4 regions of the Streptomyces sp. NPDC001508 genome follow, and region 2 is predicted to be linked to each of the others. Evidence: riboswitches for the same ligand, from Rfam matches in the RefSeq annotation. Region 2 holds a riboswitch; each other region holds the start of a gene.

Region 1 (7,378 bases), on a different contig from region 2:
GCCCAAGTGGGGCCTGGACATCGACGGCGGGCGGATCGTCGACCTGGAGGAGCTGTTCGGCAACGAACGGCCCGTGGTGCTGGAGATCGGGTTCGGAATGGGCGAGGCCACCGCTCAGATGGCCGCCGCGGACCCCGAGGTCAACATCCTCGCCGTCGATGTGCACACCCCGGGACAGGGCAACCTGCTCAATCTCGCCGACCGGACGGGGCTGTCCAACATCCGGGTGGCGAACGGGGACGCCATCATCCTGCTCCGCGAGATGCTGCGCCCCGACTCGCTCGACGGACTGCGCGTCTACTTCCCCGACCCCTGGCCCAAGAAGCGGCACCACAAGCGCCGCCTGATCCAGCCGGAGTTCCTCACGCTGGCCGCCTCCCGGCTCAGGCCCGGTGCGCTCGTGCACTGCGCGACGGACTGGGAGCCGTACGCCGGGCAGATGCTCGACGTGCTGACCGCGCACCCGGATTTCGAGAACACCCGGCCGGACGGCGGTTTCGCGCCACGTCCCGGGTTCCGGCCGCTGACCCGTTTCGAGGCGCAGGGACTGGACAAGGGTCATGTCGTGAACGATCTGCTCTTCCGCCGCGTACCGCACCGGGGGCAGCAGCGAGTAGGGCGATGACAGCGGTTCCCCCACCGGATTCGTCGTCAGGTGATCGTTAGGGTCGATGCCGTGGCCACCTCCTCCCCGTACCCGCCGTACCCCGCCGACGCCGGTGACCGTGCGTTCCGGGCCGTGCGCTGGTGGCAGCGCGGATGGGTGCGCTGCACAGCGCTGATCCTCCTGCTCGCGGTCTCCGGGCTGGTCATCCTGGCGCTGGTACGCGAGCAGACCGGCACGGAGGGGTTCCTGGTCGGCCTGGGGCTCGCCGTGCTGCCGGTGCCGCTGCTCCTGGCCGCCTTCCGGTGGCTCGACCGGGTCGAGCCCGGACCCTGGCGCAACCTGCTGTTCGCGTTCGCCTGGGGGGCGTGCGCTGCCGCGCTGATAGCCATCGTCGCCAACAGCTTCGCCACGCGATGGATAGCCACGACGACGGCGGATCCGACCAGCGCTGACACCCTCGGCGCGACGGTCATAGCGCCCGTCGTCGAGGAGACCGCCAAGGCCGCGGCCGTCCTGCTGGTCTTCCTCTTCCGCAGGCGGGACTTCACCGGGATCGTCGACGGGGTGGTGATAGCGGGGGTCACCGCCACCGGGTTCGCCTTCACCGAGAACATCCTCTACCTCGGTACGGCCTTCGGCACGGACCAGCTCACCGGCGACCGCGGCATCGCCTCCGTCACCGCCGCCACCTTCTTCGTGCGCGTCATCATGTCCCCGTTCGCGCACCCCCTCTTCACCGTCCTGACCGGCATCGGCTTCGGTATCGCCGCGCGCGCCGCGGACCGCGGGCCCGCGCGGCGGGTCCTGCTGCCGCTGTGCGGGCTGCTGCTGGCGATGGGCATGCACGCGTTCTGGAACGGTTCGTCCACCTTCGGCGATTACGGGTTCTTCGCCGTGTACGGGGTGTTCATGGTGCCGGCGTTCGGGCTGCTGACCTGGCTGGCGATCTGGACCCGGCAGCGCGAGCTGCGGACCGTGCGGGAGGAACTGCCGGCGTATGTGTTCGCGGGCTGGCTGGGACCCGCCGAGCCGTTCGCGCTGGGCTCGATGGGGGCGCGGCGGCTGGCCCGGGACTACGCCGGCCACCACCTCGGCAAGCAGGCGGCGCGGGCGGTGGCCCAGTACGAGGCGTACGCGACATCCCTGGCGTTCCTGCGGCAGCGCGGCCGGCGGGGGCGGGCCGGCGCGGACTTCGTCGTACGGGAGCGGGAGTTGCTGGCCGAGCTGTGGCAGCGGCGGGAGGTGGCCCGGCCGGCCCTGGAGTACGCGGCACGGTCGAACGCGTCGGCGTGGCCGGGTCCCGGCGCCCCGACGCCGTACGGCTACTCGCGGCTGCCCCATGCCCATCCGACGGCGCCGTACCCGACGTACAACCCTTACCGGTCATAGCCCTGGACGCCACGCTGAGCCGCCGACTTTGCCCCGGCCTCGGCGAGAGTCCCCGCCGCGCGACGGCGGGGACCGTAGGGACACACGAGGGGCGGCGGCCCCGGCGAGAGGCGGAAGGGCCCTGAGGAACGACCGGGGGCGCACGCCATGAACCCCGAGCGCCCCGGGACGCACAGCCATGGGGCGCGGGGAACTGCGCGAGAACTCACGACGCTCCCCCAGCCGATCGACAACCTCCCCTCAGGCGGACCGCATTCGCCAGGTCAGGACGAAGCCCGGGTGAGGCGGTCGGTTTCCTCTTCCGTCAGGGTGAGGTCGGCCGCGGCGAGCAGGGCCGGGAGCTGGTCCACGGTCCGGGCCGAGGCGATCGGGGCGACCACCGTCGGCTGGGCCGCGAGCCACGCCAGCGCCACGCTGGGCACGGCGACACCGTGGGCGGCGGCGATCTCGTCCAGGGCCGTGAGGACCTTCTGGCCGCGCTCGCTCTGCAGGTGCTTGGCCGCGCCCTTGGCCCGCACGCTGTCGACGGTCGTACCGGGGCGGTACTTGCCCGTGAGGAAGCCGGCCGCCAGGGAGTAGTACGGGAGGGCGGCGAGTCCGGCGCGGGCGGCGACGTCCTGGAGCGGGCCCTCGTAGGTGTCGCGCGAGACCAGGTTGTAGTGCGGCTGGAGCGCCACGTACCGGGCGAGGCCCTCGCGGTCGGAGAAGTCCAGGGACGCCTGGAGCCGCTCCGCGCTGATGTTGGACGCGGCGATGTACCGCACCTTGCCGACCCGCACCAGCTCGTCGAGCGCGCCGATGATCTCCTCGACCGGCACGTCCGGCTTGTCGAAGTGCGTGTAGTAGAGGTCGATGTGGTCGGTGTCGAGCCGGCGCAGCGAGGCGTCCGCCGCGGCCTTGATGTTGGCGGCGGACAGTCCCGGGTGGTCGGGGTGCTGGCTGACCTTGGTGGCGATCAGCACGTCCGAACGGTTGCCGCGCGCCTTGACCCACCTGCCGATGATCGTCTCGGACTCGCCGCCCTTGTTGCCCTCGACCCACGCGGAGTAGGAGTCGGCGGTGTCGATGAGGTTGCCGCCGGCGGCCGTGTAGGCGTCGAGGACGGCGAAGGACGTCGGCTCGTCGGCGCTCCAGCCGAAGACGTTGCCGCCGAGGGCGAGCGGGAAGACCTCAAGATCGGAGGAACCGAGTTTGTGAAGGGAAGTCATACTCGCGTTCAACGCGCCCACCGGAACCCGCGATTCCATCATCGTGCGCAAAGACCGTGTAAACACCGGACCGGCAGCCCTGACGTCGGGGGGATGGGCGCCAGGACCGCCGGGGAACGGGGGGTGTGCGGGGAGATGCCGGGTGGGTCAGGGGGTGAGGCCCTTGCTGCGCAGCCAGGCCATCGGGTCGATGCCGCTGGACTGGCCGCCGGGGTGCACCTCCAGGTGGAGGTGGGGTCCGGTGACATTGCCCGTGGCGCCCACGCGGCCGATGACGTCCCCGGTGTTGACCTTCTGCCCGACGCTGACGCTGATCGACGACTGGTGGCAGAACCACAGCTCGGTGCCGTCGTCCAGGGTGAGGATCGTGCGGTAGCCGTAGGAGCCGGCCCAGCCCGCCTCGGTGATCGTGCCGGTGTGCACGGCCTTGATCAGCGTGCCCGTGGGGGCGGCGAAGTCGAGGCCGGTGTGGTAGCCGGAGGACCACATGGAGCCGGCCTGGCCGAAGGTGCTGGTAATCGTGTACGAGGAGGTCGGCAGGCTGTACTGCCTGGCCAGCGCGGCCAGCCGCGCCTCCTCGGCCTTCTTCTTGGCGGCGGCCTCCGCCTTCTCCTTGGCGGCGGCGGCCCGGGCCGCGGCCTCCTTCTCCGCCTTGGCCGCCGCGTCGGCGGCCTCCTGGTCGGCGGCGGACACGGCCGCGGCGACGGCCTTGGTCTCGGCCTGGCCCTGCTGCTGCTCGGCCTGGGCCATGATGCGGTTGCGCAGCGCCTCGCCGGCGTCGGTGGTGCCCTCGGCGCTGTCGGCCTCGGTCACGCCGACGCTGCTCAGGGCGGTCGCGGAGCCCTTGGTGGCCTCGGTGCCCGCGCCGTCGCCGTCGCCGAGCAGGGAACCGACGGAGGGCAGGTCGGGCATGGAGATGGACACCGGCGGCTTGCCGGTGTTGGCGCTGGCCATGCCGCCCGCGCCGACGGCGGCTATGACGCCGACGCCGAGGACCGTGGAGCTGCGGGCGAGTCCGCCGCCGCGCTGTCTGGCGACGCGATGCCGGCCGCGGAGCGGGCGGATGGAGTCCTCGGTGGGGTTCCACTCCTCCCAAGGGCCCTCGTCGGTGCGGTAGTTGCCATAGCCGAAGGTCTCGGTGCCGTACTGGCTCGGCGCGAACGGGGCTTCTGGGGCGGGCCGGTTGGACGCCACTCGGGCGTACTCCTTTCCTTCCTCCGCCTACCGGGTTAGCTGACGGGTTCGGAGCAGGAAGGTCTCCTACGCGCGTATACCGGCCGTGTCTCCACGGCGGTGTCCGCGTGATTCACCCCAAGGTGGTGGTTCCCCGGTTCCCTTGCGGGATTCGGCGCGTGAGCACGGAGCCGCCTCTTGTGACGACTGGGACAACCGCGCTGCGTTATCGAACGTTAATAGACCCGGCGGGCAGATTCCAAGCCGTTCAGCTTGATCATTAACGCTTTCCGGCATGGACTTACCACTCAGGACCTGCGAAAATCGGGCAAGTTGACCACGCGCGCTCGGAAACTCGGGCAACCCACGGGACTTGACGGTGTTTCAGTTGTTATGCGGAGGGCAGTCGTCCGATCACCGCTCGTGACCGTGAGCGAGCCGCGTCACCGTGGGCGGAAAACACTCAGGGCCGGAATCCATGTACTGGATTCCGGCCCTGAGCCTTCGTAGCGGGGACAGGATTTGAACCTGCGACCTCTGGGTTATGAGCCCAGCGAGCTACCGAGCTGCTCCACCCCGCGTCGGTGTTCCACCAGTGTACGCCATGAACAGGAGGGCGAGCACACGGATAACCTCCGGGCCCTTCCCGGGGGCCGCCCGGCGGTCGGCGGCCTCTTTCCCCGGGCCGGGCGGGCGCGGCCCTCAGTCGAGCAGATGGCGGTTCGGCTCCCTGGCCGCGGTCTCGTACTCGGGCAGGACGACGACGTCGACGCCCGCGGCCGTCAGCAGCCCGCTTCCGTCGGCCGCCGCGACGAACGTGTCCGGCTCCCGCCAGGCCGTGACCACCCGGCGCACCCCCGCGTCCAGGATCAGCCGAGCGCAGGGCGCGGGCCGCGAGGCCCGCCGGGCGCACGGCTCAAGGCTGCTGTAGACCGTGGCCCCGGCCAGCCGTGGATCCGCCGGGTCGGTCTTGGCGAGTGCGGCCTCCTCCGCGTGGACCACCGGGTCGCCCGCCTCCCGGGAGAATCCGCGTGCCAGCTCCGTCCCGTCCGCGGCCACCACGACCGCGCCCACGCTGAACGCCGTGCGCGAGGGCGGGCACCGCGCCGCCAGTTCGCAGGCGATCCGCAGCCAGTGCCGGTCCGCGGCGACGGCCGCCGGACCGCTCCCTGGGGCGGTCGGCTCGTACCGCATCAAAACCACGTCCTCGATCCGCCGGGTCTCCAGCAGCCGCAGCCGCCCGCGCTGGTACTCCCCCGGCCCGAACAGCCGGGGCGCCCCCGGGTCCCCGACGAGCAACGGGGCGACGACGAGCTGGAGTTCGTCGGCGAGACCCTGCCGGAGCAGTTGCGTGTGGACGCTCCCGCCGCCCTCGACCATCAGGCGCCGCACCCCACGCGCCGTGTACAGGTGGGACAGGAGGGCCGGCCAGTCGAGGCGGGGGCCCAGCGGGACGACATCGGCGGCGATACCGGCCCGCCGCGCCCGCTCGGCGCCCTCGTCCGTCGCGTAGAGGACCTTCTCGCCGCCGGTGTGCCAGAACCACGCGTCCGGGTCCAGGTCGCCCGAGCCGCTGACGGCGACCTTGAGCGGGTACTCCGGCCGGCCGGCGGCGAGCCGGGCCGTGCGCCGCTCGGGCGCGTTGACCAGCAGCCGCGGGTTGTCGGCGCGGATGGTGCCCGCGCCGATCAGGATCGCGTCGACGGACGCCCGCACCGCGTCGACCCGGTCGAAGTCGGCCGGGCCGGACAGAAGCAGCCGCTCGGGGCCGGTGTCGTCCAGACAGCCGTCGAGGGAGACGGCGGCGGACAGCAGGACGTACGGGAAGGGCATCGGCGTACTCCATCGTGGAGACGAACGGACGGGGGCCAGGCGGGGCCGCTTTTACGGCGGGCATGGATGGGACGGGCTTGGTTCGGCGGGGCTGGTTGCGGCGACTCCGGGTCGGGGAGCCCGTTGCGGCGGCTCCGGCTCGGACGGGGCCGGTTTGAGGCGGACATGGGTTGGACGGGCTTAGTCGGGCGGGGCCGGTCGGGGAGGCTCCGGGTCAGGCGGGGCCGTCTTGAGGCGGACATAGATGGGACGGGCTGGGGTCGGGCGGGGCCCGTTGCTGAGGCTCCGGGTCGGAGGGCCGGCTGCGGCGGCTCCGGCTCGGGGGGCCGGTTTGAGGCGGACATGGGTTGGACGGGCTTAGTCGGGCGGGGCCGGTTACTGAGGCTCCGGGTCGGGTGGGCTTGGTTCAAGTTTGAAGCAAACTTACACTGGCGGCATGACGACCCGCTGGCTCACCCCCGAGGAGCAGCGCGCCTGGCGCGCGTACGTCGCGGCCTCCCTGCTGCTGGAAGACGCGATCGACCGGCAGCTCCAGCAGGACGCCGGCATGCCGCACCTGTACTACTCCATCCTGGCCAACCTCTCCGAGGCACCGGAGCACCGGCTGCGGATGACCGACCTGGCCGAGCGTTCGAAGATCACCCGCAGCCGGCTGACGTACGCGGTGACCCGGCTGGAGAAGGACGGCCTGATCCGGCGCGAGGGGTGCCCGTCGGACCGGCGCGGCAGCATCGCCGCGCTGACGGAGGCGGGGACGGCGGCCCTGGAGCGCACGGCACCCGGGCACGTCGAGACGGTGCGCGCCGCCGTCTTCGACCACCTCAGCGAGGAGCAGGTGGCGCAGCTGGAGGAGATCTGCACGACGATCGCGCGGGCACTGCAAGGAAACGGGGCGCGCCCCACGCCCGAGGACCTGCCGTGGCGGCGCCGGTCGACGCCCTCCTGTTCCTGAGCGCGCTGCCCGGCCGCCGGCGCAAGTCCGATTTCCCGTTGCTTCAAAATTAAAGCATGGAGTAGGCTCCCAGCCGTAGTTTCTGCTTCAAAACTGAAGCAGGTGCAGCCCTTCGGACCCGGAGACCCGCATGCCCGACACCCCCGTCGCCACACCGCGCGCCCGCGTCCGGGTACCGCTGCGCTTCCACGACGGATACGCCGTCGACGCCGACCT
Region 2 (7,378 bases):
TGCCCGCTCGACGAGAAGACGGCGGCCCAGATGCAGGCCGCGCGCGAGGCGATGGTCAACGCGGCCAAGTACGGTGGCGAGGGCGGCGCCGTTCAGGTCTACGCCGAAGTGGAGGCAAGGACGGTCTTCGTGTCCGTCCGTGACCGCGGTCCGGGCTTCGACCTCGACTCGATACCCGCCGACCGCATGGGCGTCAGAGAATCGATCATCGGCCGTATGGAACGCAACGGCGGCACGGCGCGGCTGCGCGCGGTGCCGGGCGGCGGCACGGAGGTCGAGCTGGAGATGGAGAGGGCGGAGAAGACGTCATGAGCGACCCGACCGAGGCGAACGGTACGGCGGGGGCGGCGGAGCCGGCCGGACAGGACGGGCCCGCCGGCGCGGGCGAGCGTCATGTACGCGTGGTCCTCGTCGACGACCACCGCATGTTCCGCACCGGAGTGCAGGCCGAGATCGGCCGGACCGAGCAGACCGGAGTCGAGGTCGTCGGCGAGGCGGCGGACGTGGACCAGGCGGTCACGGTGATCACCGCGACCCGGCCCGAGGTGGTGCTGCTCGACGTGCATCTGCCGGGCGGCGGCGGGGTCGAAGTGCTGCGCCGCTGCGCCGCGTTGATGGCCGACACCGAGCGGCCCGTGCGGTTCCTCGCACTGTCCGTGTCGGACGCGGCGGAGGACGTGATCGGGGTGATCCGCGGCGGCGCCCGCGGCTACGTCACCAAGACGATCACCGGCACGGACCTCGTCGACTCCGTCTTCCGCGTCCAGGAGGGCGACGCGGTCTTCTCCCCGCGGCTGGCCGGCTTCGTCCTCGACGCCTTCGCCTCCACCGACGCCCCGCCCGTCGACGAGGACCTCGACCGGCTCACCCAGCGCGAACGGGAGGTGCTGCGGCTCATCGCCCGCGGCTACGCGTACAAGGAGATCGCCAAGCAGCTGTTCATCTCGGTGAAGACGGTCGAGTCCCATGTCTCGGCGGTGCTGCGCAAGCTCCAGCTCTCCAACCGCCACGAACTGACCCGCTGGGCCACGGCACGCCGGCTGGTGTGAGCCGGGTCGGCTCCGGGGCGCGCCTCACGCCACCCGGGTCGCCCCCGCGAACGGCATCTGGTCGATCGGGGCCAGGCGCACCGGTGTGGACGGGTTCGGGGCGTGGATCATCTGCCCGTTGCCCACGTAGATCCCGACGTGACTGACGCCGGAGTAGAAGAACACCAGGTCGCCGGGGAGCAGTTGGGAGCGGGAGACGCGCCGGCCCGCGCCGATCTGGGCGTAGCTCGTGCGGGGCAGGGCGATGCCGGCCGAGCGGTAGGCGGCCTGGACGAGGCCCGAGCAGTCGAACGCGTACGGGCCCGTCGCGCCCCACACATAGGGGCTGCCGAGCTTCTGGTAGGCGTACGCCACGGCGGCCGCTGCCCGGGAGCCGGGTGCCGCGGCCTGACCCGCGGCCGGCAGGGCGGTGCGCCCGTCCCCCACGGCGGCGCGCGAGGCATGGCCGCCCGCGCCGCCGTCGGCCGTGATCCGGGCCCGCTCCGTCGGCGACAGACGGTCCAGGAGCTGCCGGGCCGCGCCCAGCTTCTCCGTGATCGTCTCCTTGCGCCGCTTCAGCTCGGCCTGCCGGGACCGCAGCGAGGACAGCTCGATCCGGGCGGCGCCGCGCAGCCGCTCGATCTCCCCGAGCTGCTTGCGTACCCGTGCCACCGCCGCCGACTGGCGGTCGCCCGCCCGCTCGGCGAGCGCGGCCCCGTCCAGGAACCGGTCCGGGTCCTCGGAGAGCGCCAGCTGGACGGTGGGGCCGAGGCCGCCGCTGCGGTACTGCGCCGCCGCGGCCTTGCCCAGCGCGTTGCGTGCCGAGTCAAGCCGTTCCTGTCTGCGGGCCGTCTCGCCCTGGAGGGACTTCAGCCGTCGCTGCGCCGTGTCCGCCTTCTCCTTCGCCCCGTTGTACTTCTCGGTGGCGGCCTCCGCCTCCTGGTACAGCTTGTCGACCTTGGCCTCGACCTCGGCCGGTGTCAGCTCCGGCTCGGCGTGCCCGGTGCCGTCGAAGGCCGTCGCCGTCGCCGCGCCCGCCAGGGCCAGGGTGGCGGCCGTCCGGGCCGTGTTGCCACCGAGCGAGCGGTGCCGGGGCTTGCGGTGCGCTGCCACCTCGACCGTCACGTCCTTTCCTGAGTGCGGTTGCCGCGTCCGGCACGGGGAGCCGGTCGCTGGTGGAGGACGCTAGAGCCGATGGTGACGAGTCGGTAACGGAATGTACGGAACTGGCAGCGGCGAAGCGGCAGGTGACCGTATGTGACCGCGATTCCGGTGCGGAGCAGCCGCCTTCGCATGACGCGCTGACCGAAGCGGCACTTCCGGGGCGTGCGCGGGCCCTGGGGTGCTATGGGCCGCGGTCACCCGGGGGCCGGTGACCGTCGGCCCCGGGGCCCCTGATTAGGCTCCGGGGCCATGGACGTACTCACCCATCTCTTCGTCGGCCTGCACATCATCGGCATCGCCTGCCTCCTCGGCGGCTTCCTCACCCAGATGAAGGCGATGGGCCAGGGCACCGCCCGGTTCGTCCCCGCCATGCTGCACGGCGCGCTGACCATGCTGGTCACCGGGGCGATCCTGGTCGGCCTCAACCAGGCCGACGGCTACCACGTCAACAACATCAAGATCGGCGTGAAGCTGGCCCTGCTGATCGTGATCCTCGCACTGGTCTATGTGAAGCGGGACGAGGAGCGGGTCGACAAGAGCCTGTTCGGCGTGGTGGGCCTGCTGACCACGGCGAACGTCTTCATCGCCGTGCTGTGGATGTGACGTACGACGACGTCAGGCGCGGCCCGCTGCCCTGATCCCGGCGCGCGCCGTCACGACCGCGCCCGCGGCCACCGCAAGCCAGGCCGCGACGGCGACCCACAGCAGCACATGCCCGAGGCCCCACAGCCACCGCGTGCCGACGGCCGCCGCCCCGGCCAGCGAGGCCACCGCCGTCATCCCCATCGGGAACACCGTCGACCAGCGGCGCACGTCGTAGCGCGGGCGGGGCCGTACCATCTCCGCGAGCACCAGGACGGCACAGCAGGCCAGGTCGAGGGCGAGCAGCCCCACGGTCACGCTGTGCAGGACGTCCTTATCGTCCTCGTTCCACAGATACAGCGCCGGGCCGCCCGCGGTGATCAGCTTCGCCCCGGCCAGCGCCGAGATGGCGAGCGCGCCGGCCAGCACCCAGTGGTCCCCGGCCCCGTCGAGCAGCTGCCGGGCGTCGAACCGGGCCAGCGCGACCGGATAGAGCGCCAGCCCCAGCCAGAACAGCACCAGCGCCGTGTGCGCGAGCCACGCCGTCGACTCCGCGGCGGCCAGGGTGGCGCCGAGCACGGCGAGCCCCTGGGTGGCCACACAGATCAGGAACACCGTCCCGGGCATCCGCCGCCGCAGGCCCCGTCCGGCGAGGAACAGCAGCACCGGCCAGAGCACGGAGGCCAGGGCGAGCAGCACGGCGGCGAGGGTGTGCCCGCCGAGCACGGAGATCCGGGTGCCGAGCACCGTCGTCGCGGCCACGGCGGTGAGCGCGTCCGGCCTTCGCGCCTCGGCCGGCCATCGCTCCCGGTCGCGCAGCATGCCCGCGACGAAGTCCACGGCGAGCGCAGCCCAGGCGACACAGCTCAGCGCCAGCGCGATCAGGGACAGAACCTCGTACCCGGTCAGGTACAGACCCAGCGAGACGATGCCGGTCGCCATCACGGCGGCCCCGGCCGCCGGCGGACGCTGCGCCCACCAGGCGCGAAGGGGTGAGGTGCCGGGCATGCGCCCGATGCTAGGGAGCACCGGGCGCGCCGACGGCGTGGCACGCGCGCGTACGTCCCAAAAACGCGCGGGCGCCGGACACGGCGGGACACGAACGCGCGTGGAGGCGAGCCGGACACCGTCTGTACGACGGCTATCGCAGAGAACGCGCCCACGCGCGCGTGGCGGCGGGAGCACCATCGACCTCTTCGACGGTCGACCAGAACGCGCCCACGCGCGCGTGGAGGCGAGCCCGGCCGGTCAGGCCGGCCGTACCACGCTGTGGATGATCGAACTCCCGGCGTAGTAGATCGACTCCTCGCGGACGTAGGCGCCCGGCTTCGGAGCGTGGATCATCATGCCGTCGCCGATGTAGAGGCCCACGTGGGTGACGTCGTCGTAGAAGAAGATCAGGTCGCCCGCCTGTGCGTCGGCGAGGGAGACCGTGGTGCCGGCGTCGACCTGGCTGTAGGTGGTGCGCGGCAGGCTGACGCCCGCGGCCTTCCAGGCGGCCTGGGTGAGCCCCGAGCAGTCGTAGGAGTCGGGTCCGGTCGCGCCCCAGACGTACGGCTTGCCGATCTGCGCGCGGGCGAACGCGATCGCCTTCTCGGCCTTGGTGGCGTAGCCGGAGCCGGAGGAAGAGGACGACGAAGAGGAAGAAGACGACGAAGAAGACGACGAAGAGGACGAGGAACCCGCGGAGTTCGACGCGTCGCTCTTCTGCCGGGCCGCCTCCTGCTCCGCCTGCTTCTTGGCCAGCTCGGCCGCCTTCCGCGCGGCCTCCTCCTGCTTGCGCTTCTCGATCGCCGCGAGCCGTGCCTTCTCCTCCGCCGTCAGCTTCGACAGCAACTGGCGCGCGGTGGAGAGCTTCTTCTGGACGGTGGCCTTGGCGGTCTGGAGTTCGTCCTGCGACTCGGTGAGCGTCTCCAGGCTCTTGGTGGCCTCCCGCCGCTTCTTCATGGTCGCCGACTGCTCGGTGACGTAGTCGTCGACCGCGGTCTTCTGACGCGAGGTCAGCCGGCTCATCAGCTGGGTCTGGTCGAAGTAGTCCTGCGGGGTGTCCGAGAGCAGGAAGGTGGCGGTGTCGGGGGAGGCGGCCCCGGTCCGGTACTGCGCGGCGGCGAACGTCCCCAGTTCCTCACGGGCCTTGTTGAGCCGGCTCGTGCGCCGGGCGACGTCGTCCAGGAGGGTGTCGACCTGCTTGCGCTGCTTGCCGGTCTTCTCCTTGGCCGCGTTGTACTTCTCGGTCGCCGACTCGGCCTGCCGGTACAGGTCGTCGACCTTCCGCTGCACCTCCTCCACGCTGGGCCGGTCGCCGTCGGGAGTGGGGGCGGCGTTCGCCGTCTGGGAGAGCAGGGCCACGGAGGTGAGGGCGGCGGTGGCCAGGGCGGGGGTCCGTATGCCGGTCGCGCGGGTACCCGCGGAGCGCGACTTGCGATGCGACGCCAAGGGAGGCGACTCCTTCCGTGCTCCGCCTACCGAGTTAGCTGTCGGGTTCGGGCGGGTGGTTCGGAAGGCTTGCCCTACGGCCCCTCCCCATGCGGGAGTTGGGCCGATTCACCCCAAGGTCGGTGTGGGTCCCCGGCTCCGCGCACCACGCGGGCGCGCCGGACTCGGCGGAGGCCGTGCGGCCCGGCGACGTTCGCCGGTGGGGGTCGTACGGCCTGCCCGGCACGGTAGCCAACTCGTGTGGCCCCTGTGAAGGTTGATGGGTGATATGCCCGATACATTTTCGTGACCTGTCAGGGGGATTCCGTCTGGGTGACAGGGCGATTCCGTACGGTGAGCGGTTTGCGCGGCCTGCGCCCGGAAGCGGGCCCGCCGGAGGAACCGGGCCATCTTCCCGGGGCGGCCGCGGGTTGTCGGTGGCGCGGCCTAGACTCGGAGAGCGATGAGCAGCCTCTTTGACGACAGCTTCCTGGCGGACCTCCGAGCCCCCCGAGGGCAGGACGAGGAGCCCCCGCCGCCGCCCGAGGACGATCACGCTCCGGAGCCGGTTCCGGACGATCTGTTCGGCGGGAAGTTCGACGTGCCCCCGGACCGGGACTCCTATTACGGCAACGGCGCCCCACGGCCGGTCATCGACCCGGCCACGCTTCTGCACGGGCTGAACGAGAACCAGCGCGCCGCCGTCGTGCACGCCGGCTCCCCGCTGCTCATCGTGGCCGGCGCCGGCTCCGGCAAGACCCGGGTGCTCACGCACCGCATCGCCCATCTGCTGGCGGAGCGCAAGGTGCACCCGGGGCAGATCCTCGCGATCACCTTCACCAACAAGGCCGCGGGCGAGATGAAGGAGCGCGTCGAGCACCTCGTCGGCCCGCGCGCCAACGCCATGTGGGTGATGACCTTCCACAGCGCGTGCGTGCGCATTCTGCGCCGTGAGAGCAAGCGCCTCGGCTTCACCTCGTCCTTCTCGATCTACGACGCCGCCGACTCCAAGCGTCTGATGGCCCTGGTCTGCCGCGATCTGGACCTCGACCCGAAGCGCTTCCCGCCCAAGTCCTTCAGCGCCAAGATCTCCAACCTGAAGAACGAGCTGATCGACGAGGAGGACTTCGCCGCCCGGGCGAGCGACGGATTCGAGAAGACCCTCGCCCAGGCGTACGCCCTCTACCAGTCCCGTCTCCGCGAGGCGAACGCGCTCGACTTCGACGACCTGATCATGACCACGGTCAATCTGCTGCGCGCCTTCCCGGATGTCGCCGAGCACTACCGCCGCCGCTTCCGCCATGTGCTCGTGGACGAGTACCAGGACACCAACCACGCGCAGTACGCCCTCGTGCGCGAACTCGTCGGGACCGCCGAGCAGCCGGTGGACGTGCCGCCGGGCGAGCACGACCTGCCGCCCGCCGAACTGTGCGTCGTGGGCGACGCCGACCAGTCGATCTACGCCTTCCGCGGCGCGACCATCCGCAACATCCTCCAGTTCGAGGAGGACTACCCGGACGCGATGACGATCCTGCTGGAGCAGAACTACCGGTCCACGCAGACGATCCTGTCCGCAGCCAACGCCGTCATCGAGCGCAACGAGTCCCGCCGCCCCAAGAACCTGTGGACCAACGCGGGCGCGGGCGCCACGATCACCGGGTATGTCGCGGACACCGAGCACGACGAGGCGCAGTTCGTCGCCGACGAGATAGACCGGCTGACCGACGCGGGCGAGGCCAAGGCCGGCGATGTCGCCGTGTTCTACCGCACCAACGCCCAGTCCCGTGTCTTCGAAGAAGTCTTCATCCGCGTCGGCCTGCCCTACAAGGTCGTCGGCGGTGTCCGCTTCTACGAGCGCAAGGAGGTCCGGGACGTCCTCGCCTATCTGCGGGTGCTGGCCAACCCGGAGGACTCGGTCCCGCTGCGCCGCATCCTGAACGTGCCCAAGCGCGGCATCGGCGAGCGCGCGGAGGCGATGATCGACGCACTCGCGCAGCGCGAGAAGATCAGCTTCCCGCAGGCGCTGCGCCGCGTGGACGAAGCGTACGGCATGGCCGCCCGGTCCACCAACGCCGTCCAGCGGTTCAACACGCTGATGGAGGAGCTGCGTACGATCGTCGAGTCCGGCGCGGGCCCGGCGACCGTCCTGGAGGCGGTGCTGGAACGCACCGGCTATCTCGCCGAGTTGC
Region 3 (7,378 bases), on a different contig from region 2:
AGCAGCACGGTGGCGACCAGGCACTGCCACACCCACAGCGCGACCACGGGTTCCCGCTCGGGCCAGGCGGCCCGGCTCAGCTCGCGGGGTGCTGGCACGGCGGACGTCAGGGCGACGACGCTCAGCAGGAGCAGGCAGACGGTCATGCCAGGGGCTCCGGTTCCTGGTCGGAGGAAGGGGCGGATATCGGTGGTGCGCGGCAGTCGGGCGTCGGGTGGTGCGGTGTACCGCCCGCAAGTATGAGGGCGATGGGCGGCCGACGGCAGGGGGCGAAGCCGAACCGCCCCCATGTGCCCCGGTCCGCCGTCCCCACCGCCCCGCCTGCCCCGGTCCGCCCAAGCCCACCTTCAGCCCGATCCCTGCCGCTGCCCCGAGCTTTGCTGCCGACGCGTACTCTGCTGCGCAATTCGGCTGAGCAGTGGAGGCCGGCCGGGAAAGCCGCGACGACCACCGCGTTGTCACAGGTCGCGGCCCGCGCATCGGAACCGCTCCGCAATTGCGCAGCAGAGTCGACGCGCGCTTGGCCGTTGGCCCGCGCCCGCCGTGGGTCGGCGCGGCTTGCGCTTGGCCCCCGCCTTGCCGCTGCCCCGAGCTTTGCTGCCGACGCGCGCTTCGCCCCTGGCCCGAGCCTGGCCGCTGGCCCGTGCCCGCCGTGGGCGCGCGCCCTGCCCGGGGTCCCCGCGGCTGTTGGCCCATACCCTCCTGCTCCCGTGCCTCGCCGCGGGCGCGCCTTGCCGCTGCCCCAAGTCCTGCCGCCGGCCCGTGCCCCGCTGCGGGCGCGCCTTGTCCCTGGCCCGAGTCCTGCCGCCGGCCCGTGCCCCGCTGTCGGCCCCCGCCCCGCCGCTGGCCCGAGCACGCTGCTGGCGCGTGCCTTGCTGTCGGCCTTCGCCCCGGTGCTGGTCGGCGTCCCGCCGCGGGTCGCCGGGCGCCGGGGCGGGGAGGGCGCCGGGGCGGGGAGGGGGCCGGGGCGGGCGGCCGGGGCGTGCGTCAGGAGTTCGGGTCAGTGCGGGCGATCACCCGGCCGGTGACGTCGCCGAGTCCCACCCGGGCGCCGCCGGGGCCCGGCGCCCAGGCCGAGAGGGTCACCACGTCCCCGTCCTCCAGGAACGCCCGCTTGCCGTCGGGGAGTTCGAGCGGGTCCCGGCCGTTCCAGGTCAGTTCGAGGAGCGAGCCGCGCTGGTCCGGCTCCGGCCCGCTCACCGTTCCCGACCCGTACAGGTCGCCGGTGCGCAGCGAGGCGCCGTTCACCGTCAGGTGCGCCAACTGCTGTGCGGCGGTCCAGTACATGGTGGAGAACGGCGGTTCGGACACCACATGACCGTTGACCGCGACGGTGATCCGCAGGTCGTAGCCGCCGGGCTCGTCGCCGGAGCCGGAGTCGTCCAGATACGGCAGCGGGGGGTGGGTGCGCGGCGGCGGCGCCACCCGGGCGTCCTCCAGGGCCTCCAGCGGGGTGATCCACGCCGATACGGAGGTGGCGAAGGACTTGCCGAGGAACGGGCCGAGGGGGACGTACTCCCAGGCCTGGATGTCCCGCGCGGACCAGTCGTTGAGGAGGCACAGCCCGAAGACGTGCTCCCGGAAGTCGCCGAGCGCCACCGGTTCGCCCCGCGTGGACGGCACGCCGACCACGAAACCGACCTCGGCCTCGATGTCCAGCCGGACCGAGGGGCCGAAGACCGGTGCCGGGTCCGCCGGGGCCTTGCGCTGGCCCGACGGCCGCACGATGTCGGAGCCGGAGACCACGACCGTGCCGGAGCGGCCGTGGTAGCCGATCGGCAGGTGCTTCCAGTTCGGGGGCAGCGAGTCCGCGGCGTCGGGGCGGAAGATCTGGCCGACGTTTCGGGCGTGGTGTTCGGAGGAGTAGAAGTCGACGTAGTCGGCGACCTTGAAGGGGAGGTGCAGAGCCACCGACGACAGGGGGTGGAAGAGCGGTTCGATCGTCTCCCGGTGGGAGGGGACCGTCAGCCACGCCGTCAGGGCGCGCCGGACGTCCGACCACGCGGTGCGGCCCGCGGCGAGCAGCGGGTCGAGGGTGGGCCGCGCGAGCAGCGAGACAAACGGCGAGCCGAGCGCGGCGGCAGCGGCGCCCGCGTCGAGCACATGGTCGCCGAGCCGTACGCCGACCCGCCGCTCCTGGCTGCCGGTGGGCGAGAACACGCCGTACGGAAGGTTGTGCGGGCCGAAGGGATCGCCCTCGGGGACGTCGAAGGGTGGCATGGGTGCTGCCTCGCTCTCATCCGTGCCGTGCCTGGTCATGTGTGCCATGGATCGCGGCACACGTTACGGGGGAGTTGCCTCCCTGGGCAGTGTCTGAAGAGTTCACAATGCCCGAATAAGCCCTGTTGTCGGAGGGGGCAATTCCGGCTTAGCGTCTTTTGGGGGGACGCGGACGGGGTGGGTCCGGTCCCGTGGGGGAGCACATGGGGGAGCCGTGGCCAGGGATGCCGTCAGCTTGCTGTGCCGGGCGGAGCGTGAAGTGCTCGGCCTGATCGTCAGGTTCGGCGACCACCCCTTGCGCCGCGGTGGCGTCGGAATGATCCGCGGGCTGGACCTGACCGGTCGTCCGGTGCCGACGAGGGAGCGGCGCGTCGGCCGTCGGTGGGTCGTGGAGGACATCGGCCTGCCCGCTCTCCTCGCCCACCGCCGCGCCGGCTGCACGACGCCGCACGCGCCGGACCGGCCGAGCGGGGCGGAACCGGCCTGGTTCGCGGGTGCGGATCCGCTGCCGTTCCGCGTGACGGCCGCGCGCTTCGTGCGGCCGTCCGCCAAGCACCTCTGTCAGACGTGGCGGATCTGACAGAGGTGGCGCATCTGTCAGACGTGGCGGACCAACCGCCGCGACAGCACGACCACCGCCATGAAGCAGGCGTCACATCCTGGGGAGGACTTCGTGATCCAACCGGTAGCAGTCATCGGTGCCGGACCCTTCGGTCTGTCCACCGCCGCCCATATCAAGGCGCGCGGGGTCCCCGTGCGCGTCTTCGGCGACCCCATGGTGAGCTGGCGTGATCACATGCCCGCCGGGATGCTCCTGAAGTCGACCCCGGCGGCCTCCACCATCGACGCCCCGCAGCCCGGCCACACCCTGGTCGACTACTGCGACGCGGCGGGCGTTCCCCGACTGGTCACCGACGAGGACGTCGTCCCCGTCGAGACGTTCATCTCCTACGGAGAGTGGTTCCAGCGGGAGCTGGTGCCCGACCTGGAGCGGGTCAGGGTCGTCTCGGTCGACGGGCGTGCCGACGGCGGTTTCGACGTCGGGCTGGCCTCGGGCGAGTCGTTCCCGGCGCGCGCCGTCGTGATCGCCACGGGACTGTCGGGCCTGTCCCATCTGCCCCCGGAGCTGGCCGCCGCCGCGGCGGACGGACCCGCCCCGACGGGCCCGGTGTCCCACAGCTCCCAGCACCACGACCTCACCCGGTTCGCCGGCAAGGAACTGATCGTCGTCGGCGCCGGGCAGTCCGCGCTGGAGACCGCGGCGCTGGCGGCCGAAGCGGGCGCACGCGTGCGCGTGGTCGCACGGCGCCGCGTCGGCTTCGGTGCCCCGCCGTGGCACCGGCCGCGACTGCGTCCCGAGTCGCCGTTCGGCCGCGCCTGGTCGCTGTGGGCCCTCAGCCACTATCCGCACTCCTATCGCCACCTGCCCGCGCACACCCGGCACTACCTGGTCCGCCGGGTGCTCGGCCCGCTCGGCGCCTGGTGGTTGCGGGACCGCTTCGAGGGCAAGGTGCGGGTGGAGGAGATCGACCGCGTCCTGGGCGCGGAGGCCCCCGACGGCACGCCGGTCCTCACGGTCCGCACCCGTACCGGAGCCACCGGCCGCTTCCTGGCCGACCATCTCATCGCGGCGACCGGCTACCGCGTCGACATAGCCGCGATGGGCTTTTTGGGCCACGGCGTCCGAGCCCGGCTCGCCGTCAGCCGGGGCACTCCGGAACTCGGCGCGGGCTATGTCTCCTCGGTTCCCGGTCTCTACTTCACCGGCCTGCCCGCCGCGGCCTCCTACGGCCCGGTGATGGGCTTCGTGCGCGGCACCGAGTTCGCCTCGCCGCGCCTCGCGAAACACCTGGTGGCGGCACACGCCTGAGACCGCGCCACACCGGATGAGGGCGTTGCCGCGACCTCTGTCTCCGGCCGGAGGAGCGCAAGGGGCAGGCGGGAGCGGTGAGTCGTGGCGGCCCGCTGTCCGTATTCTCTGGTCATGGCCGCTCCTCCCACATGTTCACTCGTCGCCACCGACCTTGACGGAACGCTCCTGCGTGGCGACGACACGCTCTCCGACCGGTCCCTCGCCGCGCTCGCGCGTGTGGCACGCGCCGGCGCCCGGCACCTGGTGGTCACGGGGCGCCCGGCGCCACGGGTGCGGCCGTTGCTCGACACACTGGGCCGCGGGGGGCTCGCGGTGTGCGGACAGGGCGCGCAGGTGTACGACGCCGAAACGGACCGCCTGCTGTGGTCGGTCACCCTGGACCGGGAGTTGGCCGAGACCGCGCTCGGCAAGATCGAGGCCGAGGTGGGGCAGGTGTACGCGGCCGTCGACCAGGACGGGGTGAGCGGGCTCACGCTCATCGAGTCCGGCTATCTGATGCCGCATCCGACGCTGCCCGCCGTCCGTGTCGAGCGGCGCGACGATCTGTGGTGCGCGCCCATCAGCAAGGTGCTGCTGCGTCACCCCGCCCTGTCGGACGACGAGTTGGCGGCGACGGCGCGCGCGGTCGTGGGCTCGCTGGCGACCGTGACCATGTCGGGGCCCGGGACCGTCGAGTTGCAGCCGTGCGGTATCACCAAGGCCACGGGTCTTGCACTGGCCGCCGAGCACCTTCGGCTGGCCCCTGAAGGGGCCGTCGCCTTCGGTGACATGCCGAACGACATCCCGATGTTCGACTGGGCCGCCCACGGAGTGGCCATGGCCGGCGCCCACCCCGAGCTGAAGGCGGTGGCCGACGAGGTCACCCTGTCGAACGAGGACGACGGCGTGGCCGTCGTCCTCGAAAGACTGTTTCCGTGACGGGACGTGTCAGTAGGCGCCGTTGACGTTGTCGATCGAGCCGTAGCGCTTGGCGGCGTAGTTGCAGGCGGCCGTGATGTTGGCGACCGGGTCGTAGATGTCGTACGACGTCCCGGCCACGTGGTAGGCCCTGAACGTCGGGTCGATGACCTGGAGCAGACCCTTGGACGGGATGCCCTTCGCGGCGTTGGAGTCCCAGAGGTTGATGGCCCGCGGGTTGCCCGAGGACTCGCGCATGATGTTGCGGTGGATGCCGTAGTAGGTGCCGGGGATGTTCTTCTCCGCCATGATCGCGAGCGATTCGCGGATCCAGCCGTCGAGGTTGTTCGGGTACCCGGCAAGCGTCGTTCCGGCCGTCGTCACGGTCCCGGGGGTGGCCGCGTGGGCGCCGGTGGCGCCGAGGAGCGGCAGGGCGAGCACGGCGGCTCCGGTGCCGGCCACCGCGAGGGTACGGGCGAGGCGGTTGGTGCGGACGAGACGGTGTCGAGCGGCTGCAGACATGGCGTTGTTCCTCTCCGGCGCCTGCGAGGTGAGCTGTCGGGTTCGGGCGGGGGAGGTGCCCGGCCGGCCGCCGAAAGGCGACGCGACTTCACCCCAAGCCGTTCCGGCCGGCTGGTGCCGTCCGGCCCGGCGGCCTACCTGGGTCCCCCGCTCCTGCCGTACGAAATGTGGTTTGTCGATGGGTCATGTCGGGTGGCGGCAGGATTAGGCGTCCATCCGACTGGCCCGGAAGCTATGCGACTGCACATGTCGGAAACAAGGGGTGGATTCCCGGCTCGTACCAATTGACATGCGATTGAGACGAATGAGCCGCTTGATCCTTTGCTATCGCCAAGCGTCAACTCGACGTCGAGGAAAGGGTGGTGGGGGCTTCGGGCGGGGTGCTGCTGCCGCGATAAGGGGTGACTCAAGTCACTCCCCTCGAAGCTCAAGTGCATTCGGCACCAAGGGGAATTGAGATACTAATAGCGGCAAATCGGGCACTTCATCCCATGGTCCTCGGAATCCGCTTCTCCCAGGTTCGGTGGAAGATCACTTCACCGCCCGTCGTGCAGACCGCCTCGTCGGCGGTGACGAAGTGGCCGGCGTCACAGGAAATCTCCGAACGGACCTGGACCGTGGTGTCCCACGGCAGATCCGGGCGGTGCAGTCGCACCGAGTGCTCCGAGCGGGCGCGGGCCGACAACGGGTCGTTCCCGGTGATCGTGTACGTCTCCGTCGCGCCCTCGGTCCACTCCAGACCGTCCGGGTACGCGCGCGTGCCCTCGCGGCTCGGGGCCACCTCCACCCGCCACTCGTCCTCGGCGACGTCCCGCACCACCAGCCGCCCGGGGCGCGGCCCGTCCAGCGTGACGTACTCGCCCGCGCCCAGCGGCTCGGCCTGCTCGGGCTCTTCGAAGACGACCGCCGGGCCGGACACCCTGGCGCGCACCGGCAGTTCGAGCGAGCTGCCCGCCGGGTCGAGCACGCAGCCCGCCGCCGACTCGGGCCGTGGCCAGACCCACGGCCAGTACGCGGAGGAGACCGCGAGACGGATGCGGTGACCGGAGGGGAAGGCGTGCCCGGCCCCGCCCAGTTCGACGGTCGCCTCCTGCGGGCTGCCGGGTGACCAGGGCCCCGACTCCTGCGTGCCGCCCGGTGACGAGGGCGCCCCCTCTTGCGGGCCGCCCGGTGACGTGGGCGCCGACTCCTGTGTTCCGCTCGATGATCGGGGCGTCGCCTCCTGCGGGCCGCCCGGCGGCCGGGGTGCCGCATCCTCGTGGTCGGGCGGCGCCAGGTCCAGCACGCCTCGGGCGACCAGGGTCGACGAACCGTCCGGGGCGACGTCGCAGACCCGGATGATCAGCTGCGTCCGCGGCGCCATGCGGGTCAGTCGCAGTCGTACCCTGGGCCGTCCGAGCACCCAGGTCTCCTCGGTCACCTCGAAGTCGAAGCAGACGGACCGTCCGTCCTCGGCCCGCTGGTCGGGCGGCAGGTCGGCCTCGTCGCCGATCGGGCGGAAGCGGCCCGCGTCCACGCCGGTGTGCAGGGGTGAACGCACCAGGACCGGGGCGCCTCGGAGGTCGTGGGCGACGCTCGTCACGTTGGGGGACGGCCAGGCGGGTTCGCCGACCCAGCGGCCCGGCAGGGCGGCGCGGGCCGCGTCCGGGCGGTGGGACTCGACGACGTACGCACGCAGGAGCGGTTCGGACATCACCGGGCGCGCGCCCACGCCGCCGCGAGGAGCGGCGCCCATGGAGCCGTGGGAAGTGGCGGACGTAGACCCGCGGGAAGCGGCGGATACGGAGCCGTGGGGAGTGCCTGCCGCGGAGCCGCGGGGAGGGCCGGACGGTGAGCCGCGCTTGAGCCAGTGGTCCCACCAGCGCA
Region 4 (7,378 bases), on a different contig from region 2:
CCGTTCTCCATCGACGACGTGGCCGGCGGCATCGTCGCCAAGCTGATCCACCGGCACCCGCATGTCTTCGGCGACGAGACCGCCGAGACCCCGGAGGACGTCAAGGAACACTGGCTGCGCACGAAGGCGGAGGAGAAGCGGCGCGCCTCCGTGACCGACGGCGTCCCGCTCGGCCAGCCCGGGCTCGCCCTCGCCGCCAAGCTCGCCTCCCGCGTGCGTACGGCCGGGCTGGAGGTGCCGCTGCCGCGGGGCGAGGGCATCGGCTACGAACTGCTGGCGCTGGCGGCGCGGGCCGAGGCGGAGGGCGTCGACCCCGAAGCGGCACTGCGGGCGGCGGCCCGGGCCTACCGGGACGCGGTGCGTACGACGGAGGGGGTGGACGCCTAGGTATCGCAGGCATCGCTCGGCCAGCGGGGGACCGGCCAGGACCGGCTCGGGGACCGCCCGGCGGACAGACCGCTAGTACCGTGGGTCACACGGGTGGCCGCTATGCGTGGGGGCGTTGCATGGAGCGGGAGTTGGAGTGGCTCGTGGGCAAGCTCCAGGAGATGCCCGCCGCACAGCGGGAGTTACGGTTCCCCGGGTACGCGAGTCCGGAGTCGATGCGCAGCTATCTGCTCGCGCTGCGGGAGCAGAGCCCGGAGGCATACCGGCAGTTCGTCGACCGGATGAGGACCACCGGCCGCCCCACGGACGCCCCCGAACGATGGTTCCCGCCCTACCCCGACTCCCCACACACCGCGCCCTCGCACCCCAACTCCCCGCATCCCGACTCTCCGTACCCCAACTCTCCGCGTCCCGACTCCCCGCACCCCAACTCCCCCCGTCCCGACTCTCCGTACACCGATTCCGACATCCCCGGCTCCGACATCCCCGGCTCCGACAGCGCCCGCTCCGACAGCGCCCGCTCCAACATCCCCGGCTCCAACAGCCCCGACTCCGACAGTCCGGCAGACGCCGACCCCTACGGCACCGACCCCGACGCCCGAAGCAACTCCCTTTTCAGCGCGCCCCTTTCCAGCGCCTCCAACTCCACCGACGCCCGCGCCGCCGATGCCCGCGCCACAGACGCCCGTGCCGCCGACACTCATGCCACCAACCCCCTCGCCGTCGACGCCCGTGCCGCAGCCGACTTCCTCATCGGCGACATCCGCTCCGAACGTGCCGGCCAGGCACCCGCCCCCTTGGACGCCCTCCGCCACGACCACCCCCACCCGGCGCCGCCCGCGGCCCCCGCGCCCGCAGGTGTCGACGCCCCCGCTCCCGCCCCGCTCGCCGACCACGTCGACTTCCGCGACGCCACCTTCCACGCCGATGTGATCGGCGTGCAGCACCGCCACTATCCGGTCGTGCCGATGCCCACGCCGGTGCAGTGGAGCCCCGTGGACGAGGTGGACCCCGTGGAGTTCGGGGTGCAGCCGACCCGGCTCGTCCCAGGGCTGCCGGAAGTACCGCCGTACGTCCCCCGGGACTGCGACGGACAGCTGCGGGACCTGCTGCTGGAGGGCGGCGGGCTGGTGGTGGTCCTGGGCGAGCGGTCCGTCGGCAAGTCGTACACCGCGTGGAACGCCGTGCGGTCGCTGGCGGAGCAGGGGTATCTGCTCTACGCCCCCGATCCGCACGAGGACCTGCGCGCGCTGCCCACCGGGCCGAAGGGCGACGCGGGCAAGCGGGTCCTGTGGCTCGATGAACTCGGCGACCACCTCGGCGGCCGGAGCGGACTGGACCGGCGGCTGCTGGGACGCTTCGCCCACCGGGGCGTGGTGGTGCTCGGCACGATGGAGCCGGAGGAGTACTACCGGCGCAGGTCCGGGACCGGGCCCGGCGAGAGCGTGCTGACGCGGGCGCGCACGGTCCCGCTGGCCCGCGAGTGGAGCGAGTCCGAGCTGGCGCGGCTGGCCGGGCACACCGACGACCCGCGTGCCTACCCGGCCTATATGTGGAGCGGGCGGGAGGGCGCCGCCTCCTACTTCGCGATCGGGCACCTGCTGTTCGACGAGTGGCAGCGCGCCGGTACACAGGCCGAGCATCCGCGCGGGCGGCTGCTGGTCCGGGTGGCCGTCGACCTGGCGCGATGCGGTGTCACGGAGGCCGTGTCGGTGGAACTGCTGCTGCGGGCGGCGGGCTGCTATCCGGCCGAGGGGGTGGAACGGGAACCGTTGGAGGCCGCGCTGGCCTGGGCCACGGCGCCGATGTTCGGGATATCGGGGCTGCTCGTGGAGGGGGAGACCAGCGGCACCTGGCGGGCGTACGGGGCGCTCGTCGCGGAGGCGCTGCGGGCGGGGGACCTGCCGCCCGTTCCGGACGGGGTGTGGTGGACGCTGCTGGGCGACCGGGAGGTCGACCGGGCGGCCGTTTTGGACGCGGCGAAGGCCGCGCTGCGTGCGCGGGTCGAGGGCGGCGACGTCCCGGTGATGATGCGGTTCGCGTCGCTGACCGAGGGTGAGGAGCGGGAGGGCTGGTACCGGCGGGCCGCGGACCTCGGGCACGACCGTGCGGCGCTGCGGCTGGCGACACTGCTGCTGCGCCGCGGCGAGGACGGCGAGGCGATCCCGTACCTGGAGGTGGCGGCGCGGCGGGGCGTGGTGGAGGCGGCCCGGCAGCTCGCCGTGATCTACGAGGTCCGCGCCCGGTACTGGCGGGACCGGAGCCTGGCCCACCCCTCGCCGCCCGATACGGTCGGGGAGTGACCGACCAGCCCCACCCCCCGAAGCCCGCCCCCGCCGCGCCCGACCTTTTCACCTGGGAGTTCGCCGCAGACCCCTACCCGGCCTACGCCTGGCTGCGCGAGCACGCCCCGGTGCGCCGGACGGAGCTGCCGAGCGGGGTCGAGGCCTGGCTGGTCACCCGTTACGCCGACGCCAAGCAGGCCCTGGCCGATCCGCGGCTGTCGAAGAACCCGGCGCACCACGACGAGCCCGAGCACGCCCGCGGCAGGACCGGCATCCCGGGGGAGCGCAAGGCCGAGCTGATGACGCATCTGCTGAACATCGACCCGCCGGACCACACCCGGCTGCGCCGGCTGGTCAGCAAGGCGTTCACACCACGGCGGGTCGCCGAGTTCGCCCCGCGCGTGCAGCAGCTCACCGACCGGCTCATCGACGGGTTCGCGGACCGGGGCTCAGCCGACCTCATCCACGAGTTCGCCTTCCCGCTGCCCATCTACGCCATCTGCGACCTGCTCGGCGTCCCGCGTGAGGACCAGGACGACTTCCGGGACTGGGCGGGGATGATGATCCGGCACGGCGGCGGGCCGCGGGGCGGCGTGGCCCGGTCGGTGAAGAAGATGCGCGGCTATCTGGCCGAGCTGATCCACCGTAAGCGCGCGGCGCTGCCCGGCGAGCCCGCCCCCGGCGAGGACCTCATCTCCGGGCTCATCCGCGCCTCCGACCACGGCGAGCACCTGACCGAGAACGAGGCCGCCGCGATGGCCTTCATCCTGCTGTTCGCCGGGTTCGAGACGACCGTCAACCTCATCGGCAACGGCATGTACGCGCTGCTCACCCACCCCGAGCAGCGGCGCCGCCTGCAACAGTCCCTCGCGGCCGGGGAACGGGACCTGCTGGCGAGCGGCGTCGAGGAGCTGCTGCGCTACGACGGCCCGGTCGAGCTGGCCACCTGGCGGTTCGCCACCGAGCCGGTCAGCATCGGCGGGCAGCGGATCGCGCCGGGCGACCCCGTTCTCGTCGTCCTCGCCGCGGCGGACCGGGATCCGGAGCGGTTCGCCGACCCGGACGTGCTCGATCTCGGCCGACGTGACAATCAGCACCTCGGCTACGGCCACGGCATCCACTACTGCCTCGGCGCGCCGCTCGCCCGGCTGGAGGGCAGGTCCGCCCTCGCCGCCCTCCTCACCCGCCTCCCCGACCTGCGACTTGCGGTGGAACCTGCCGATCTGCGGTGGCGCGGCGGGCTCATCATGCGTGGACTGCGTACTTTGCCCGTAGAGTTCACGCCCGTCCGGCAAGAGGCCGGAATGGGAGATTCCGGAGCCCCTTGCCCCGACGGAAGATGACAGACCCTCAAGTTTGTGATCTTCATGTGATCTGCGCGGCATGAACTTGTGACAGGTGATCGTGTGCCGCTACGTTCACCCATCGGTGCGGTGTCCCGGTGTGGCCGCCGCGCCGGTCAGTGCTGTCGCGCGAAAGGCTTCCGCATGCTCTCCGGGAACGGTCGTCACCGGCGCCCCCGTCAGGCTCCGGCCTTCGTCGTCGCGGCCGGAGTGACCGGCTCCGCGATCGCCATCCCGCTGCTCGGCGCCACCGGCGCGAGCGCCGCCGACGGCACCACCTGGGACCGGGTCGCCGAGTGCGAGAGCGGCGGTTCATGGAGTGCCAGCACCGGCAACGGATACTTCGGCGGGCTGCAGATCTCGCAGCAGGACTGGGACGGACACGGCGGTCTTGAGTATGCGACGACCCCGGACCAGGCCAGCCGTTCGCAGCAGATAGCCGTGGCCGAGAAGATCCTCGCCGACCGGGGCACCACCCCGTGGGCGACCTGTGCCCTGCTCTCCGGGCTCACCTCGAAGTCGGGCTCCGTCGGCGTCGACACCGGCGTCACGGACGGCGGTTCGTCCGGCTCGACGGGCTCCACGAAGTCCGCCGGCCCGTCAGACACACAGAAATCGCTGGATTCCACCGATTCGCCGGAAGTATCTGAATCATCCGGCTCGACCGACTCGTCCTCGCCCTCCGACCCCGCGGCTTCCGGCACGGAGACCTCGCCGTCCACCTCGCCCTCGTCGAGCGCGAGCCCGAGCCCGAGCCCGAGCGTGAGCGCGAGCGCGAGCCGCGATGTGACGGACGGTCGTACGGATTCCACCGAGCCCGGCGGGTCGGCCTCGTCCGAGCCCGGCGCCTCGCCCAAGGACGACTCGCCCACCGAGGACCCCGAGTCCGCGGACTCGGACAACTCCTGGCGCAGCGGAGGCTCCTGGAGCCTGGTCGACACCGGATCCCTCGGGGGTGGTCGCCACCGGGGCGACAGTGCGGACGAGAACGGGGCGAGCGGGACGGCTGACCCGGGGTCAGACCCCTCCGGGCGGCACGCCTACACCGTCCGCGTAGGCGACACCCTCGCCTCCATCGCCGACTCCCTTGACGTGGACGGCGGCTGGCGTGCGCTCTACGCCGTCAACGAGAAGGCCATCGGTGCCGACCCGAACCACATCGCCCCCGGTCAGGCCCTGGATGTCGGGGTCGAAACGGGCGAAAAGTAGCGGGAGCTGACGTCCCGTTTCATGCGTCATGTCCGGTTTGTTGAAAGTGTGGGATGAGTCTCAGAAGCCCTGATCGTCTTTGAAATTCCGGCGATCGCGTGCCTACGGTCATGACCGCTCGCCACCGCGAGCCCCGGCTGCCGCAACGCCGAGTCCTGCCAGCGGCCGTACGGGAACAGTCGTCGCGTCAAGCGCCGTAGGCAGGAGCGGGGGACCCAAGGTAAGTGCCGCGCCGGTCGGTTGACCGAAGCGGCTCGGGGTGAAGCCACGCCTCCACACGGAGACGTGGCCGGGCAACTCAACCGGCCCGAACCCGACAGCTCACCTCGCAGGCGTCGGTGAGGGGATCCATCCATGCTGTTCTTCGGCAAGGGCAAGCACCGTCAGTCGTCCAAGGTCACCCGTGTCGTGGCGCTCGCCGGTGTCACCGGCGCCGCCGTCGCCGCCCCGCTGATGGCGGCCGGCAACGCCTCCGCCGCCAGCGCCTCCGAGTGGGACACCGTCGCCCAGTGCGAGTCCGGCGGCAACTGGTCCATCAACACCGGCAACGGCTACTACGGCGGCCTGCAGTTCTCGGCCTCCACCTGGGCCGCGTACGGCGGCACGCAGTACGCGGGCACCGCCGACAGGGCCAGCAAGTCGCAGCAGATAGCGATCGCCGAGAAGGTCCTCGCGGGCCAGGGCAAGGGTGCCTGGCCGGTCTGCGGCAAGGGCCTGTCCGGCGCCGCCTACAACGGCGGCGGCTCCGCGTCCGGCGGCAACACCGGCTCCTCGAACACCACCACGGGCGCCGGCTCGTCGAACGCCGGCTCCGGCGCCGGCTCGTCGAACACCGGTTCCGGTGCCGGTACTGGTTCTTCGAATTCTTCGAACGCCGGCACCGACCGTTCCACCGAGCGGCAGTCCGCCTCCCGTTCCGCCGACCGTCCGGCCGCGGACAAGACGGTCACCACCCCGACCGGCGAGAAGGTCAAGAAGGGTGACGGCGAGTACAAGGTCGTCAAGGGCGACACCCTCAGCTCGATCGCCGAGCGGCACGGCGTCAAGGGCGGCTGGCAGAAGCTGTTCCGGCTGAACCAGGACATCGTCGAGAACGCCGACCTCATCTACCCGGGTCAGCTGCTGCACCTGAAGTGACAGCCGGCCGACAGTCCGGCCACAGCCCCCGCACAGCGGCGCCCTCCACCGTGGAGGGCGCCCCGGGGCCGCCCCCGTCCCCACGGACCCCCCGCCCCGGCGCGTCTTCCCCCGTACGCGCCGGGGCGGGGCCTTTCCACACCGCGGTGACCAGGCGGACGGCATGGGCGCGGGCGGCGGCCGTGGAGACCTGCCGGCCCCCCACGCTCACCGCAGCCCCCTCACCCGCAGCCCCCTCACCCGCAGCCCCCTCACCGGCAGCCCTCTCACCCGCAGCCCCCTCACCGGCAGCCCTCTCGCCCGCAGCCCCCTCACCGGCAGCCCTCTCGCCCGCAGCCCTCTCGCCCGCAGCCCCCTCACCGGCAGCCCTCTCACCCGCCGTCCCCTCCCCGTCGCTCCCCTTGCTCCAGCCGCCCCAGCGCCCCAGCCGCCCCAGCGGCCCCCGGCCCCGCCCCCGCCTCCCGTCCCGCGTCTGAGGCGCCTCGGTCTCCGGCTGGTCGTCCGCGGCAGCTTCTTCTTCTCGTCCTCTCCCTGTCTCTCCGGGTCTTCCGTCGCGTCGTCTCCGTCTGCTGCGGCCCACGGTTTTCGCACCGCGCTTTGTTCCGGTTGGAAACAATGTGTACCGTCAGCCTGTCGTCACCCCGTCCACGGGGCGGTCGGCGACCGGCCGGGGGCCCCGGTCCGGTTAGGCTCTAGTCGCAAGGCGCACAGCCCCGCACTTCCAGCGTCACATTCCAAGAAGGAGATGCTCGTGCCGTCCATCGACGTCGTCGTAGCCCGGGAAATCCTGGACTCCCGAGGCAATCCCACGGTCGAGGTCGAGGTCGGCCTCGACGACGGCAGCACGGGTCGTGCCGCCGTCCCGTCCGGCGCCTCCACCGGCGCCTTCGAGGCCATCGAACTGCGTGACGGTGACCCCAACCGCTACCAGGGCAAGGGCGTCGAGAAGGCCGTCCTCGCCGTCATCGAGCAGATCGGCCCGGAGCTGGTCGGCTACGACGCCACCGAGCAGCGTCT

Evidence for each region. A riboswitch is a leader RNA that binds a small molecule or an ion and turns the genes downstream of it on or off. The one in region 2 is predicted to bind cyclic di-AMP.
Region 1: linked by a shared signal. The riboswitch ahead of ABT245_RS41520 (M23 family metallopeptidase) and the one ahead of ABT245_RS38670 (C40 family peptidase) in region 2 are both predicted to bind cyclic di-AMP.
Region 3: linked by a shared signal. The riboswitch ahead of ABT245_RS25120 (transglycosylase SLT domain-containing protein) and the one ahead of ABT245_RS38670 (C40 family peptidase) in region 2 are both predicted to bind cyclic di-AMP.
Region 4: linked by a shared signal. The riboswitch ahead of ABT245_RS41030 (transglycosylase family protein) and the one ahead of ABT245_RS38670 (C40 family peptidase) in region 2 are both predicted to bind cyclic di-AMP.

The regions. Positions count from the first base shown of each region.
Region 1 covers NZ_JBEPAP010000084.1:9,592-16,969, reverse strand. Annotated here, with positions in the region: gene trmB (tRNA (guanosine(46)-N7)-methyltransferase TrmB) at 1-625, shown strand, start outside; gene ABT245_RS41530 (PrsW family intramembrane metalloprotease) at 677-1,996, shown strand; gene ABT245_RS41525 (aldo/keto reductase) at 2,260-3,204, opposite strand; gene ABT245_RS41520 (M23 family metallopeptidase) at 3,352-4,398, opposite strand; cyclic di-AMP (ydaO/yuaA leader) riboswitch at 4,408-4,565, opposite strand; tRNA gene ABT245_RS41515 (tRNA-Met) at 4,885-4,958, opposite strand; gene ABT245_RS41510 (dihydrofolate reductase family protein) at 5,080-6,210, opposite strand; gene ABT245_RS41505 (MarR family winged helix-turn-helix transcriptional regulator) at 6,647-7,162, shown strand; gene ABT245_RS41500 (GTP cyclohydrolase II) at 7,293-7,378, shown strand, end outside.
Region 2 covers NZ_JBEPAP010000070.1:22,095-29,472, forward strand. Annotated here, with positions in the region: gene ABT245_RS38645 (ATP-binding protein) at 1-312, shown strand, start outside; gene ABT245_RS38650 (LuxR C-terminal-related transcriptional regulator) at 309-1,049, shown strand; gene ABT245_RS38655 (C40 family peptidase) at 1,074-2,141, opposite strand; gene ABT245_RS38660 (hypothetical protein) at 2,442-2,795, shown strand; gene ABT245_RS38665 (tellurite resistance/C4-dicarboxylate transporter family protein) at 2,808-3,782, opposite strand; gene ABT245_RS38670 (C40 family peptidase) at 4,023-5,210, opposite strand; cyclic di-AMP (ydaO/yuaA leader) riboswitch at 5,219-5,390, opposite strand; gene pcrA (DNA helicase PcrA) at 5,653-7,378, shown strand, end outside.
Region 3 covers NZ_JBEPAP010000030.1:10,960-18,337, reverse strand. Annotated here, with positions in the region: gene ABT245_RS25145 (M56 family metallopeptidase) at 1-146, opposite strand, end outside; gene fahA (fumarylacetoacetase) at 988-2,220, opposite strand; partial or broken gene ABT245_RS25135 (ATP-grasp domain-containing protein) at 2,528-2,800, shown strand; gene ABT245_RS25130 (FAD-dependent oxidoreductase) at 2,894-4,090, shown strand; gene ABT245_RS25125 (HAD family hydrolase) at 4,205-5,011, shown strand; gene ABT245_RS25120 (transglycosylase SLT domain-containing protein) at 5,021-5,512, opposite strand; cyclic di-AMP (ydaO/yuaA leader) riboswitch at 5,518-5,693, opposite strand; gene ABT245_RS25115 (CocE/NonD family hydrolase) at 5,997-7,378, opposite strand, start outside.
Region 4 covers NZ_JBEPAP010000081.1:9,855-17,232, forward strand. Annotated here, with positions in the region: gene ABT245_RS41010 (nucleoside triphosphate pyrophosphohydrolase) at 1-387, shown strand, start outside; gene ABT245_RS41015 (hypothetical protein) at 507-2,690, shown strand; gene ABT245_RS41020 (cytochrome P450 family protein) at 2,687-4,015, shown strand; gene ABT245_RS41025 (transglycosylase family protein) at 4,160-5,224, shown strand; cyclic di-AMP (ydaO/yuaA leader) riboswitch at 5,407-5,574, shown strand; gene ABT245_RS41030 (transglycosylase family protein) at 5,579-6,361, shown strand; gene eno (phosphopyruvate hydratase) at 7,107-7,378, shown strand, end outside.